Regions from separate parts of the Variovorax sp. OAS795 genome, predicted to be linked through region 1. Evidence: riboswitches for the same ligand, from Rfam matches in the RefSeq annotation. Region 1 holds a riboswitch; the other holds the start of a gene.
What was found. Region 1 has a riboswitch for glycine ahead of gcvT (glycine cleavage system aminomethyltransferase GcvT). Riboswitches for the same ligand answer to the same signal wherever they lie in the genome.
Positions count from the first base shown of each region.

Region 2: another riboswitch for glycine. It lies ahead of ABID97_RS05655 (D-amino acid dehydrogenase); the one in region 1 lies ahead of gcvT (glycine cleavage system aminomethyltransferase GcvT).

Region 1 covers NZ_JBEPOH010000001.1:4,053,208-4,060,625, forward strand. Annotated here, with positions in the region: gene ABID97_RS19615 (LysR family transcriptional regulator) at 1-102, opposite strand, end outside; partial or broken gene ABID97_RS19620 (NAD-dependent epimerase) at 172-276, shown strand; gene ABID97_RS19625 (TRAP transporter substrate-binding protein) at 347-1,318, shown strand; gene ABID97_RS19630 (TRAP transporter small permease) at 1,401-1,895, shown strand; gene ABID97_RS19635 (TRAP transporter large permease) at 1,892-3,169, shown strand; gene ABID97_RS19640 (hypothetical protein) at 3,311-3,847, shown strand; glycine riboswitch at 3,897-3,987, shown strand; glycine riboswitch at 4,000-4,114, shown strand; partial or broken gene gcvT (glycine cleavage system aminomethyltransferase GcvT) at 4,242-5,337, shown strand; gene gcvH (glycine cleavage system protein GcvH) at 5,383-5,754, shown strand; gene gcvP (aminomethyl-transferring glycine dehydrogenase) at 5,816-7,418, shown strand, end outside.
Region 2 covers NZ_JBEPOH010000001.1:1,185,981-1,193,398, reverse strand. Annotated here, with positions in the region: gene rfbC (dTDP-4-dehydrorhamnose 3,5-epimerase) at 1-38, opposite strand, end outside; gene rfbA (glucose-1-phosphate thymidylyltransferase RfbA) at 35-934, opposite strand; gene rfbD (dTDP-4-dehydrorhamnose reductase) at 972-1,862, opposite strand; gene rfbB (dTDP-glucose 4,6-dehydratase) at 1,859-2,941, opposite strand; glycine riboswitch at 3,054-3,146, shown strand; glycine riboswitch at 3,179-3,284, shown strand; gene ABID97_RS05655 (D-amino acid dehydrogenase) at 3,374-4,690, shown strand; gene ABID97_RS05650 (RtcB family protein) at 4,694-6,103, opposite strand; gene ABID97_RS05645 (FIST signal transduction protein) at 6,303-7,418, opposite strand, start outside.

The DNA of each region.
Region 1 (7,418 bases):
GCTGGAGAGCGCCGACTGCGTGATGTGCAGCTTCTCGGCCGCACGGGTGACGCTCTTGAGCGCCACGGCCCAGTGAAAGGCTTCAACGAATCGCAGGTTCATCGCTTTCCGGTCGTCCGGCTCCTTGAGTGCGCGAGCCGCGAGTGTCGCCTGAGCGGGCGCCGTGCTGCGCGTGCCGGGCGCCTGGGACGGTCGGCCGATGCCGATTTCGAGACGGTGATTCGCGATTACGTCCGTGAAAATCCCGACGCCGTGAAGCTTCCGGTTACGGCATAGTCAAGCGACTACCTGCGGAGTGCCATTTTTGGCTTCGGCTTCGCGCCTTCTTTTCTCTGGAGACAACACAATGAAATTGACCCGACTGGCCGCCGGCCTGGTTCTGGGCATGGGCATGGCCTGCGCGGCTTTTGCGCAGACCACCATGAAGATCAGCATTTCGACCGCGCAGAACTCGCACCAGGGCGTGGCGATCGACGTCTTTGCCAAGGAAGTCGAAAAGCGCACCGGGGGCCGCTACAAGGTCCAGACCTTCTATAACGGCGCGCTCGGCGGCGAGCGCGAGTCGATCGAGGCCGTGCAGCTCGGCACCCAGGAGCTGGCGCTCTCCTCGACCGGTCCGGTGCCCAACTTCGTGCCGGAGACGAAGATCCTCGACGTGCCGTTCCTGTTCCGCGACAAGGCGCATGCGCGCGCCGTGCTCGACGGCCCCATCGGCCAGGATCTCCTGACCAAGTTCGACGCCAAGGGGTTCAAGGCGCTGGCCTGGGCCGAGAACGGCTTCCGCCACATGACCAACAGCAAGCGCGACGTCAAGGCGCCCGAAGACCTCAAGGGCCTGAAGATGCGCACCATGGAAAACCCGGTGCACATCGCGGCCTACAAGTCGTTCGGCATCGTCACCACGCCCATGGCCTTCCCCGAAGTGTTCACCGCCCTGCAGCAGGGCACGGTCGACGGGCAGGAAAACCCGCTGTCGGTCATCATCGCCGCCAAGTTCGACCAGGTGCAAAAGCACCTGTCGCTCACCGGCCATGTCTACTCGCCCTGCATCTTCCTGATGAACAAGGCGTCGTTCGACAAGCTCAGCGCGGCCGACAAGCAGGCCTTCCTCGAAGCCGCGAAGGAAGGCACCAAGGCCAACCGCGCCCGTGTGGACGAAGACGATGCCAAGGGCGTGGCCGACCTGCGCGCCAAGGGCATGACCGTGATCGACAACGTCGACAAGTCCAAGTTCGTGGCCGCGCTGGCACCCGTCAACGCGCAGTTCGAGAAGGACTTCGGCAAGGCCAACCTCGACAAGATCCGCGAGTACAAGTGATCCGGCTGCCGTCCGATCGACGGCTTGCTTGCGCCCGCCCGGATCGGCCCGGCGGGCTTTTTTGTTTTGAAGTCAGGTGCAGATGAAAGAAAAATTCCTCGGCATCGAGCGCTGGACCACCGGCTTCTCGATGATCGCCGCCTGCGTGATGCTGGTCATTGCATCGGGCCTGGGCGTGTTCCAGATCGTCACGCGCTTCGTGCTCGAGCAGCCCGCCGAATGGAGTGAGATCCTGATCCGCATGAGCCTGATCTGGATGGTGTTCCTCGGCATCCCAATGGCCTTCCGGCAGGGCGCGATGGTGAGCGTGGACGTGCTCTACCGCTGGAGCCCGCCGGGCGTCAAGCGCGTGCTCGACGCCGTGGTCAGCCTTGCGGCGCTGGCGCTGATGCTGGTCATCCTGTGGTGGGGCTGGGACTACGCCATGCGTGGCCGGGTGCAATCGATGGCCGGGCTCGAAAGCCTGTCGATGATGTGGTCGTACCTCGCGATGCCGGTCGGCTCGGTTTTCTGCCTGTTCGGCATCGTTGGTAATTTTCTCGATCCCAAGCGGCTTGAGCTGGAGACCGCGCAATGACCCCAGTCATGGTTGCAACGATGGTGCTGTGTTTCGCACTGTCGGTTTCGGTGGCCGTGTCCATCGGGCTCGCGTCGATCCTGGGCATCCAGGTCGCCAACGTCAACATGCTCATTTCCGTGAAGGAGATGTTCAATTCGATCAACAAGTTTCCGCTGGCGGCCATCCCGTTCTTCATCCTGGCCGGCAACCTGATGGAAACCGGCGGCATCTCGCGCCGGCTGGTCGAGTTTGCCAAGAGCATCGTGGGCGGCGTGCAGGGCGGCCTGCCGATGACCTGCGTGCTCACCTGCATGATCTTCGCGGCGGTGTCGGGTTCGTCGGTGGCCACCACCTTCGCCATCGGCGCCATCCTGATCCCCGCGCTCATCAAGCACGGCTACCCCACCGCCTACGCGGCGGCGCTGCAGGCCACGAGCGCCGAGCTGGGCGTGATCATCCCGCCTTCGATCCCGATGATCCTTTACGGCGTGAGCGCCGAGGTGTCGATCGGCGAGCTCTTCATTGCGGGTTTCGGCCCCGGCATTCTCATCAGCCTGGCGCTGATGCTGTTCGTCTGGGTCTACTGCAAGTGGCGGGGATGGGGCAAGAACGACGGCGAGGGCCGCATGCCTTTCGGCAAGGCGGCGTGGCAGGCGGGCTGGGCGCTGCTGATGCCCGTCATCATCCTGGGGGGCATCTACGGCGGCATCTTCACCCCCACCGAGGCTTCGGCCGTGGCGGTGTTCTATGCGCTGGTGGTGGGCGTGGTGATCTACCGCGAGATCAAGCCCAAGGACCTGTACCTCATCCTGCGCAAGTCGGTGCTGTCGTCGGCGGTGATCATGTTCATCATCGCCAACGCGGGCCTGTTCGCGTTCCTGATCACGCGCGCGGGCGTGCCCGACGCCATCGGCCACTGGCTGCAGGAGGTGCTGAAGTCGCCCGCGATGTTCCTCCTGGGTGTGAACGCGGCGCTGTTCATCATCGGCATGTTCATCGAGACCAGCGCAGCCATCATCGTGCTCGCGCCCATCCTCGCGCCGGTGGCGGTGCACTTCGGCATCGACCCGGTGCACTTCGGGCTCATCATGGTGGTGAACCTCGCGCTGGGCATGATCACCCCGCCCTTCGGCGTGAACCTGTTCGCGGCCTGCACGGTGGCGCGCATCTCGCTCGACCGGATCGTGACGTACCTGGTGCCCTTCGTGCTGGTGATCCTCGCCTGCCTGATGGTGATCACCTACGTGCCCTGGATCTCGCTGGCGCTGCGCGACCTGGTCTACGCCAAGTAGCCGCGGACGCCAACGACAAGACGGGCAGCCTCATCGGCTGCCCGTTTTCGTTGGGGGACGTGTAGTGCAAAGGTTTCACGAAGATGTCACCGGCTGCAACGATGCTCCGGTCCTCGATCTTCTGAAAAAAGCTGTTGCGCCATGTTTCCCACCAAGACCGACAAGGCCCGCGACGAACTCCAGGGCGGGCAGCGCACGCTCAGCCAGCGCGAGCGTGCATTGCTGCTGATGGCGGACGGCCGACGCTCGCTGCGCGACTTCAGCCCGCTGTTCGCGAGCCCCGGCGAAGCCGAGCAGGCCTTGCAGGGGTTGCTGAACCGCGGCTACCTGCACTGTCCGGCGGCGGACGTGCCATCCGCCCCCGCAGCGCCCGTCGACCGCATCGCGGAGCCGCCGCCGGCTGCCGCATCGGCGGATCATTTCGACGGAAAGCGTTCCCTGGCCACCACGCGCATGTTCCTGTTCGATATCTGCGAACGCATGTTCGTCCGGCGCGACCCCCGGTTTGCGCAACAGATGCGCGACGCACTGCGTGAAGCCCGCGACCGCGAGGCCATGCTGACGATTGCTGCGCTGATGCTCTCGGAGGTCGAGAAAAGCGCCGGCGCCGAACGGGCCGAATCGCTGCGCGCGCGTATCGCCAGGTTGCTCCCGCACGCCTCCGAGACCGTGCACTGAGCCGGCAGCCGCATCGGCGGGCGGACCGTGGCGCCGCGATCCACTACACTTGCCAGGGTCAGGAGAGAGCTTCGCCATGCGAGGCCGCCGAAGGCGCAGGGGTTTCCCGAACGCTCAGGCAAAAGGACTGACAAGGCGCTGGCGGATGCCGGCGTTTCCTTGCTGGAGAGAGGCCCCTGCCCGCACCGATGCGCGCGGCGGCCCACCGAAGGAGCAAACCCCGATCGTGGGGCGAATCTCTCAGGTAAAGCGGACAGCAGGGGTGGCCCATGGCTTTGCGCCATGGAATTCGACTGCCCCTTTGGAGTGCCCCGTGGCCGCTTCCGCTTCATCATCCGACGCACCATTGCTCAAGACGCCGCTGCACGACCTGCACGTGGAACTGGGCGCCCGCATGGTGCCTTTTGCCGGCTATTCCATGCCCGTGCAGTACCCCGCCGGGCTCATGGCCGAGCACAAGCACACGCGCGACGCGGCCGGGCTGTTCGACATCTCGCACATGGGCCAGCTGCGCCTGGTCGGGCCCGACGCCGCGGCCGCCTTCGAGACCCTGATGCCGGTCGACGTGATCGACCTTGCACCCGGCAAGCAGCGCTACGGCCTGCTGCTGAACGACGAGGGCGGCATCCTCGACGACCTGATGTTCTTCAACGAAGGACACGGCTCGCTCTTCGTGATCGTCAACGGTGCCTGCAAGGTGGCCGACCTGGCGCACATCCAGCAGAAGATCGGCGCGCGCTGCGACGTGCAGCCCATGCCCGATCACGCGCTGCTTGCGCTGCAGGGGCCGCAGGCCGCCGCCACGCTGGCGCGGCTGTCGCCCGGCATCGAGCGCTTCGTGTTCATGACCGGCGGGGCGGTGCAGATCGGCGGCATCGCGGCCTTTGCCACCCGCAGCGGCTACACCGGCGAAGACGGCTTCGAGATCTCGGTGGCTGGCAAGGACGCCCGACGCCCTCGCCCGCCTGCTGCTGGCCCAGCCGGAGGTCAAGCCCATTGGCCTGGGCGCACGCAATTCGCTGCGCCTGGAAGCCGGGCTCTGCCTCTACGGCAACGACATCGACACCACCACCACGCCGGTCGAGGCTTCGCTCAACTGGGCGATCCAGAAAGTGCGCCGCGCCGGCGGCGCGCGCGAAGGCGGCTTTCCGGGCGCAGCCAAGGTGCTGGCCCAGCTCGGCGCCGCCACCGCCGGCGCCGCGGGCCGCACCGACCACGACACGCTGAAGCGCAAGCGCGTCGGCCTGGTGGCGCTGGAACGCATTCCGGTGCGCGACGGCACCGTGCTGCAATCGTTCGAAGGCCAGGACATCGGCATCGTCACCAGCGGCCTGCTCGGTCCCACGGCCGACCGTCCGATCGCCATGGGCTATGTGGCAACGGCATTTTCGGAACCCGGCACCCGCGTGCAGGCCATCGTGCGCGGCAAGCCGGTTCCGATGGAAGTCTCGACCCTGCCTTTCGTGCCCACGCGCTACTACCGCGGCTAGGCCCTCCGGCCTCAGATCCATTTTTTCCACGAGGAGTTTTTCACCATGAGCATCAAGTACACCAAGGACCATGAATGGGTCTCGGCCGAAGGCGGCGCGGCCACTGTCGGCATCACCGTGCACGCGCAGGACGCGCTGGGCGACGTGGTGTTCGTCGACCTGCCGGAAGTCGGCAAGACCTTCGCCCAGGGCGAAGTGGCCGGTGTCGTCGAATCGGTCAAGGCCGCGGCCGATGTGTTCATGCCCGTCTCGGGCGAGATCACCGAAGTGAACGAAGCCCTGCGCGCCGACCCTTCGCTCGCCAACACCGACCCGCTGGCCACCGGCTGGTTCTTCAAGGTCAAGCTCAGCGAGCCCGCGCAGCTGGACGCATTGCTCGACGCCGCCAGCTACGACAAGTTCGCGGCCGAGTCTTGATGCGCTGCTGAAAACGGACTTCCGCTCCGCCACCGTCCCCTGTTCGCCCTTCACCTTCGCCATGTCCAGCCACGCCCTCCCCTCCCTGCAAGAACTCGAGAACGCCGAAGAATTCCTCGCCCGCCACATCGGCATCGATGCGGCGGACGAGGCACGCATGCTGCCGGTGATCGGCTCGGAAACGCGCGCGGAACTCATCGACGGCATCGTGCCCGCGGCCATCCGCCGGGCCCGGCGGATGCGATTGCCGGCGCCCGTCAGCGAGGCCGACGCGCTGGCTGAGCTGAAGGCCATCGCGGCGAAGAACAAGGTGTTCAAGAGCTTCATCGGGCAGGGCTACTACGGCACGCACACGCCCGGCGTCATCTTGCGCAACGTGCTCGAGAACCCCGCCTGGTACACGGCCTACACGCCCTACCAGGCCGAGATTTCGCAGGGCCGCATGGAAGCGCTGCTCAATTTCCAGACCATGGTGTGCGACCTCACGGGCATGGCCATCGCCAACGCCTCGATGCTCGACGAAGCCACGGCCGCGGCCGAGGCCATGACGCTCGCCAAGCGCAGCGTCAAGAGCAAGAGCAACGTGTTCCTGGTGTCGGGCGACTGCCATCCGCAGACCATCGAGGTCATCAGGACGCGCGCAGCGCCGCTGGGCATCGAGGTCCGGGTCAGCACCGTCTCTGAAACGCTGCCGCACCTGATGGCGAGCTGCGAATTCTTCGGCGTGCTCGCGCAGTACCCCGCCACCACCGGCCATGTGCACGACCTGCGCCCGCTCGCGGGCCATGCGCACCAGTGCGACGCGGCCTTCTGCGTGGCCGCCGACCTGCTGGCGCTCACCCTGCTTGCGCCGCCGGGCGAGTGGGACGCGGACATCGTCTGCGGCACCACGCAGCGCTTCGGCATGCCGCTGTGCAACGGCGGCCCGCACGCCGCCTACCTGGCCTGCCGCGACGAATTCAAGCGCTCGCTGCCGGGCCGCCTCGTCGGCGTGAGCGTCGACACCCACGGCCAGCCGGCCTACCGCCTCGCACTGCAGACGCGCGAGCAGCACATCCGTCGCGAGAAAGCCACCTCCAACATCTGCACCGCGCAGGTGCTGCCGGCGGTCGTGGCCAGCATGTACGCCGTGTACCACGGGCCCGACGGCCTCACCCGCATCGCGCAGCGCGTGGCCGCGCTCACGGCCATCCTCGCGCAGGGCCTGGCGCAGATGGGCCGCGAGCCGGTCAATGCCACGGCCTTCGATTCGCTGACCATCCGCACCGGCGAAGACACGCAGAAGATCATCGAACGCGCGCAGGCCGCGGGCGTCAACCTGCGCCAGCGGCTGCAGCAGCACCTGGGCATTTCTCTCGACGAAACCACCACGCGCGCCGACATCGAGACGCTGTGGGCGCTGTTCGTGCCCGCGGGCACGCCGATGCCGCGCTTCGACGACCTGGCCAATACCGCGCCCCGGCTGCCGGAAGACCTGCGCCGCACCAGCGCCTTTCTCACGCACCCGGTGTTCAACACGCACAAGAGCGAAACCGCGATGCTGCGCTACATCCGCAGCCTGTCGGACAAGGACCTGGCGCTCGACCGCAGCATGATTCCGCTCGGCAGCTGCACGATGAAGCTCAACGCCACCAGCGAGATGATCCCGATCACCTGGCCCGAGT
Region 2 (7,418 bases), 2.9 Mb from region 1:
ACGAGCACATCAGGAATCGCGGTGGGCGTTGCCTTCATGAGCGTACTTCCTCGGCCAGCAAGTGGTTCAGGTACTTGCCGTAGCCGTTCTTCTGCAGCGGAGCGGCAAGCCTTGCGAGTTGCTCGCGATCGATGAATCCATTGCGCCATGCAATTTCTTCGGGGCACGCGATCTTCAGGCCCTGCCGGTGCTCCAGCGTGGCGATGAACTGTCCCGCTTCCAGCAGGCTCTCATGCGTGCCGGTGTCCAGCCAGGCGTAGCCCCGCTGCATGATCTGCACGTTCAGTTGATCCAGGTCGAGGTAGGCCTGGTTGACCGCGGTGATTTCCAGTTCGCCGCGCGCGCTGGGCTTCACGGCCTTGGCAATGTCGACCACCTGGTTGTCGTAGAAGTAGAGTCCCGTAACTGCGTAGCTGCTCTTGGGCTGCAGGGGCTTTTCCTCGATGCTGCTGGCCTTGCCCTTGGCGTCGAAGGCCACCACGCCGTAGCGCTCCGGGTCGTGCACATGGTAGGCGAACACAGTGGCACCCGAAGTCTTGGAATCGGCATCGCCCAGAAGATGGGCGAAGTCGTGGCCATAGAAGATGTTGTCACCCAGCACCAGCGCGCTCGGGGAGTTTCCGACGAACTTGTCGCCGATGATGAAGGCCTGCGCCAGGCCATCGGGGCTCGGCTGCACCGCATACTGCAGGTTGATGCCCCACTGGCTGCCGTCGCCCAGCAGCTGCTGGAAGCGCGGCGTGTCCTGCGGCGTGCTGATGATCAGGATGTCGCGCATGCCGCCGAGCATCAGCGTGCTGAGCGGGTAGTAGATCATCGGCTTGTCGTACACCGGCAGCAGCTGCTTGCTGAGCGCGAGCGTGGCGGGATGCAGGCGCGTGCCCGAGCCGCCGGCCAGGATGATGCCCTTGCGTTGCGTGGTCTTGGTCGTCATTGTTGTGTGTCTCTTGTGCTTGTTTGGCGGCTTGCGGTCAAAGGGTTTCGCGCAGCATGCGGGCCACGCCCTGCTGCCAATGGGGCAACACCAGGCCGAAGGCAGCTTGGAGCTTGCGCGTGTCCAGGCGCGAGTTGGCGGGGCGGGTGGCGGGCGTCGGAAAGGCGCTGGTGGGCACGGCGTCGACCTCCGCAGGGCCGGCCTTGAGTTCGACACCGGCCAGGCGGGCCTGCTCGAGCACGAACCGCGCGTAGCCGCACCAGGTGGTCTCGCCGCCGGCCACCGCGTGGTAGAGCCCGGCCTTGGCGGGGTCTTGCAGCGTGGCGCGGATGGCGTGGGCCGTGACGTCGGCCAGCAGTTCGGCGCCGGTCGGCGCGCCGAACTGGTCGTCGATGACGGTCAGCCGATCGCGCTCGCGGGCGATGCGCAGCATGGTCTTCGCAAAGTTGCCGCCGCGGGCGGCATACACCCAGCTGGTGCGGAAGATCAGGTGCCTAGGGCAGTTTGCGGCCACCAGTTGCTCGCCTTCGAGCTTGGTTCGGCCGTACACGCTGAGCGGGCCGGTGGCGTCGTCTTCTTGCCAGGGCTTGCTGCCGCTGCCGTCGAAGACGTAGTCGGTGGAGTAGTGCACCATCAGCGCGCCGATCTGCCGGGCGGCCTCGGCGACGACACCTGGCGACGTGGCGTTGAGCTTGCGCGCGAACTCGGGCTCGCTTTCGGCCTTGTCGACGGCGGTATGCGCTGCGGCATTGACGATGACGTCGGGGCGGACCTTGCGCACCGTCTCGGCCAATTGCTCGGGGCGGCTGAAGTCGGCGTGCAGGTCGGTGCTGTCGAAATCGAGCGCCACCAGTTCACCCAGCGGCGCGAGGCTGCGCTGTAGCTCCCAGCCCACCTGTCCGCCCTTGCCCAGCAGCAGCAATTTCATGCCGCGGCCTTGCCCGCGGGTGCGGCGTCGTATTGCTTCTCGACCCATTCGCGGTAGGCGCCGCTTTGCACGTTGCGCACCCAGTCGCCGTTGGCAAGGTACCACTCGACCGTCTTGCGGATGCCGCTGTCGAAGGTTTCGGCGGGCTTCCAGCCGAGTTCGCGTTCGAGCTTGCGCGCATCGATGGCGTAGCGGCGGTCGTGGCCCGGGCGGTCGGTGACGTAGCTGATCTGCGCCTTGTAGGGCTTGCCATCGGCCCTGGGGCGCAGTTCGTCGAGCAAGGCGCACACGGTGTTGACGATCTCGATGTTGGGCTTCTCGTTCCAGCCGCCGACGTTGTACGTCTCCCCGAGCTTGCCGGCTTCGAGCACGCGGCGGATGGCGCTGCAATGGTCTTTCACGTAAAGCCAGTCGCGCACCTGCATGCCGTCGCCGTACACAGGCAGCGGCTTGCCGGCCAGCGCGTTGACGATCATCAGCGGGATGAGTTTTTCGGGGAAGTGGAACGGCCCGTAGTTGTTGGAGCAGTTGGTCGTGACCACCGGCAGGCCATAGGTGTGGTGCCAGGCGCGCACGAGGTGGTCGCTGGCGGCCTTGCTGGCCGAGTAGGGACTGTTGGGCTCGTACTTGTTCTCTTCGGTAAAGGCCGGGTCGGTCTTGGAGAGCGAACCGTAGACCTCGTCGGTCGACACGTGGAGGAAGCGGAACGCGGCCTTCTGGTCGGCGGGCAGCGCGCTCCAGTGGCCGCGCACGGACTCGAGCAGCCGGAAGGTGCCGAGCACGTTGGTCTGGACGAAATCTTCGGGACCGTGGATCGAGCGGTCGACGTGCGATTCCGCGGCAAAGTTCACGATGGCGCGTGGCTTGTGCTCAGCCAGCAGGCGGTCGATCAGTGCGCTGTCGCCGATGTCGCCCTGCACGAAGATATGTCGCGCATCGCCTTTGAGCGAGGCGAGCGTTTCCAGGTTGCCGGCGTAGGTGAGTTTGTCGAGATTCACGACTGGCTCGTCGCTTTGCGCAAGCCAGTCAAGTACGAAATTGGCGCCGATGAAGCCGGCGCCGCCGGTTACCAGGATCATGAGTCCCCCGAAGTTGTCGAACAATCGCCGCGAGGCGAATCAACCGGCGATTATCCCATCGGTCTGAACGGTCAAGTTCGAGAGTGAACACCTTGGCGCTTGGGCCTACAATGCACGTACTGCAGGAGAGCGGGTGGCACTTTTGTGCTACTCCACCGAAGGCGCAAACTCCCATAAACGCTCAGGTCGGCCCAGCGAAATTCCACAATTTCGGCAAAGGCCTGTACTGCATCAACTGATACGCCGTCTGGAGAGCCATCACCTTGCGTGATGCACCGAAGGAGCAAACCCGCTGCGGGCGCAGCGGGTGAATCTCTCAGGTACCAAGGACAGGGGGAGCGGCAACTTGGACGGCGTCGTCCGGTTGCTTGCTATTGAATCAGTAGCACTCCGACTCCGCCGTTCAAGCGCCAATCCTAAAAGGTACTTGAAATGCGTGTGATCGTTCTTGGCGCCGGCCTGCTCGGCGTGACTTCGGCCTACTACCTGCAGCAACTCGGCCATGAAGTGACCGTGGTCGACCGGCAAGCCACGCCGGCGGCCGAAACCAGCTTCGCCAACGGCGGGCAGATCTCGGTGAGCCATGCCGAGCCCTGGGCCAACCCCAGCGCGCCGCTCAAGGTGCTGCAATGGCTCGGCCGGGAAGACGCGCCGCTGCTCTTTCGCATTCGCGCCGACATGCGCCAGTGGCTCTGGGGCCTGCAATTCTTACGCGAATGCACGCCGGCGCGCACCCGGCACAACATCGAGCAGATCGTTCGCTTGGGCACCTACAGCCGCGACGTGCTGCAGCAACTGCGCCGCGACACCGGGCTGGACTACGACCAGCGCACCCAGGGCATCCTGCACTTCTATACGACGCAAAAAGAGTTCGACGGTGCCCTGGCGCCTGCCGAGCAGATGCGCGCGCTGGGCTGCGAACGCCAGGTCATCTCGGCCGACGAGGCAGTGAAGATCGAGCCCGCCCTCGCCCACATCCGCCCGAAGCTGGCCGGGGCGACATACACCGCGGAGGACGAATCCGGCGACGCGAACCGCTTTGCGCGCGAACTCGCCCAGCGTGCTGCCGAGGCCGGCGTGAAATTCCTGATGAGCCACACCATCACAGCGCTGCGAGAGGCCGGCGGCACCATCGATCACGTGGAGGCCACCGACAGCGAAGGCCGCTTCCAGCGCATCCGCGGCGACGCCTTCGTGATGGCGATGGGTTCGCTCAGCCCTCTGCTTGCAGCCCCGCTGGGCATCCGCCTGCCGATCTACCCGGCCAAGGGCTACTCCGTGACGCTGCCGGTGAAAGATGCCTCCAAGGCCCACCAGGTCTCGCTCACCGACGACGAGTTCAAGCTCGTGTTCTCGCGCTACACCTCGGCCGGCGGCGAAGCAGGCGACCGCCTGCGCATTGCAGGCACCGCGGAGTTCAACGGCTACGACCGGGACCTGAACCGCGTACGCTGCGAGGCCATCGTGCGGCGCGTCGAAGAACTCTTCCCGGGTGCCGGCGACACCACGCAGGCCCAGTTCTGGACCGGCCTTCGCCCCGCGACGCCAAGCAACGTGCCCCTCATCGGCAAGACGAAGCTGCCGAACTTGTACCTGAACACCGGCCACGGCACGCTGGGCTGGACGCATGCCTGTGGTTCGGGCAAGTCGATCGCGCGCATCGTGAGCGGGCTCGCGCCCGAGGTGGATTTCGCGTTCACGGGCATGCCCGCGCGCGTGCCGCAGCTCGCGCAACCCGCGTTGGGTTGACGCTCACGCCTTGAACGTGACCCATGGCTTGAGCCGCACGGCGCACCGGATCAGGCCCGCGCTTTCCTGCGCGTCGATCACGGCGCCGATGGGCTTGTAGGCTTGCGGCGCCTCCTCGATCCTGCGCTCCTCGCGCAGGGTCACGCATTGCCAGTCGGCGCTCTCCTGCAGGTTCATGGTGCCGCGCAGTGCACGCACCTCCTGGCGCCGCATCCGGCGGCCCGCGCCATGGCTGCATGACCACAGCCAGTCTTCATGGCCCAGCCCTGTCGCGAGAAACGAGTGATCGCCCATCGAGCCGGGAATCAACGCCAGGTCTCCGTCGTGCGCCGGCGTTGCGCCCTTGCGGTGGATGTTCATCCCGTGCTCGGGCAGCACCACGTTATGCGGCACGTCGACTACCAGTTTCGATGCGGTCGCCCCGAGCAGTTCCGCGAAGTCCTTGCGCACCAGTTCGGCCAGCACGACACGGTTGGCCCACGCATAGCGCGCAGCCACGCCCATCGCCTCCAGGTACTCCTGCGCCAGCGGGCCGGAAAGTCCGTACAGGCCGCTGCGCGGATGGCGCAGTCCTTGCGGCCACTCCGCCTTCGCGCGGTCCATCCAGCGGCCGCCGACGTGAAAGCCGATGTCCCGCGAGCCGCTGTGAATCATCACGACCACCTCGTCGGTCTTCAGGCCGGCGCGGTAGGCCGCATGCCGGTCCATCACCTGATCGACGACCTGCAGTTCCACGAAGTGGTTGCCGCCGCCCGGCGTGCCGAGGCAGGGATCCCGAAAAACTTCGTGGCGCGTGCCGACGTAGGCTTCCGGCGCATGCCGCGCGCTGCCGCCAAAGCTCGCAAGGCCGATGCAGCCGCCGATCTCCGCCTGCAGCCGGTCGCGGTCGACGGACGCCCACAGGCCCGCGCCGTGGACCGCATCGAGGAAGGCGGCCGGGCCCGCATCGAACAGCGCCTTGAAGGCAGCCGTGTGCACCGGCACGTCGCGCCCGTTGTCGAGCAGGCTGCGGGTGAGGCGGTCGATGAGTTGCGTCTTGCGCGGCGCCACCTGGTCCAGCGTGAGGCCGGTGGTCAGCAGCCGCATGCCGCAGTTGATATCGGTACCCACCGCGGCGGGGATCACGAAGTCGGGGTCGGTGGCGACGACGCTTCCCACTGGCGCCACCGAGCCAGGATGGAAATCCGGCGTCGCGCACGCCTTGCATACGCCCTTTTCGCCGTCGGGCGAGCGGACGCTGGCAAAGGCGAGCAATTGGTTCACCGCCTTTACTTCCAGCGGAAGACTTTGCGGAAGAAGCACCGTGGCTTGCGCCGCCTCGTTGTGCAGGTGATAGACGCCGTCGCGATAGTCGACAGCGATGCCGGCACGCGAAAAGGCGCGCTGGAGTCTCGGAAATTGATTGCTGCTCATGCTGCTGTTCCATTGGGAAACCGGGGGGTTTCCGGCCTCGCCCATGTGATATGGCAAGGCGAAAGAGATCGACCGCACGTCCTGGAACGCGCAGATCACTCCTTCTTGCAGCAGCAGAGATTCAAGAAAGCGAGTGGATTCTATCGGCCGACGCCGCGAGCGAACACCCTGCGTCGGAACCCTGTCGTTTTTCCGCCCGTCAGTCCTTGGCGGTGAACACCGTCAGCACCCCCGTATAGCCATACAGGTGATGGCGCGCGATCTCGCCCGCGGCAAAGAAACCGACCAGCGGCACGTCGCCCAGCGCATGCCGCACGATCTGCAGTTCGGCGCCGGGGGCGCCGAAGTGCGGCCCGCCGCGGCCGGAGCAGCTGACGTACACCGCGCCCGCGATGCGGCGCGCCGGATGCGGCGCGGCTTCGGCCTCTCCGGCCGCGACTGCGCGCGCGGTGGCCAGCGTCTGCTCCTCGGGTTCCAGTTCTTCGCGGATTTCGGCGCAGATGCGCATCAGGTCGGCGCGCGCGGCCTGCGCATTGCGGCGGCAGAAGGTCAGGCGCATGCCGGCTTCGGCCACGTCGGCAATGGCGATGCCGCGGCGCGTGGGGTCCAGGCCGATGATGTGGCGCACCAGCACGTCGGCGCCCAGGTCGCCGGTGCGGCGGATGCCGTCGCTGCCCGCATCGGCCAGGCCCACCAGCGTGGCGCGCACGGCGTCGATGGCTTCCTGCGGCCGCTCGAGCGAGACCTGCAGGTCGGCCAGCAGCACGTCGAGCGCAGGCTGGCCATCGAGCTTGAGCAGCAGGTTGCCGTCGGCCTCGGTGATCTCGCGCTCGCGTCCGCCCGCCGAGCGCAGCGGCTGGCAGCCCTGCGTGACGCGCGACACCAGCCGCACGCCTTCGCCGAACACCACGCCCGACAAGCCGCCCGAGAACACGCCGCCCGCCGCGCCGTGTCCGCGGATGTTGCCGTTGCCGCCCACGGCAAACTGCAGCGCCCCCGCGCGTCCCGACGACAGGCCGCCGAACAGATAGCCGGTGTCGGTGCGGCCCGCCATCTCGCCGATCAGTTCGGTCAGGTCGGGTGTGGCCGGATCCGCATGCACCAGCGCCGTGTGGGCCTCGAAACCGCTCATCTCGGAATTGCCGAGCGGGGCCACGCCGGAGAACACGCGGTACTGGTCGCTCGGCAGCGCGCAGAGCATGAGGCTGAGGCCCGGCTCGTCGAAATATTCGGCATTGTTGGCCGACACGCCGATGCCGACCGTGCCCGACCAGTCGGTGACCTCGGGGAGCTCGGCGCTGAGATGGTCGAGGAT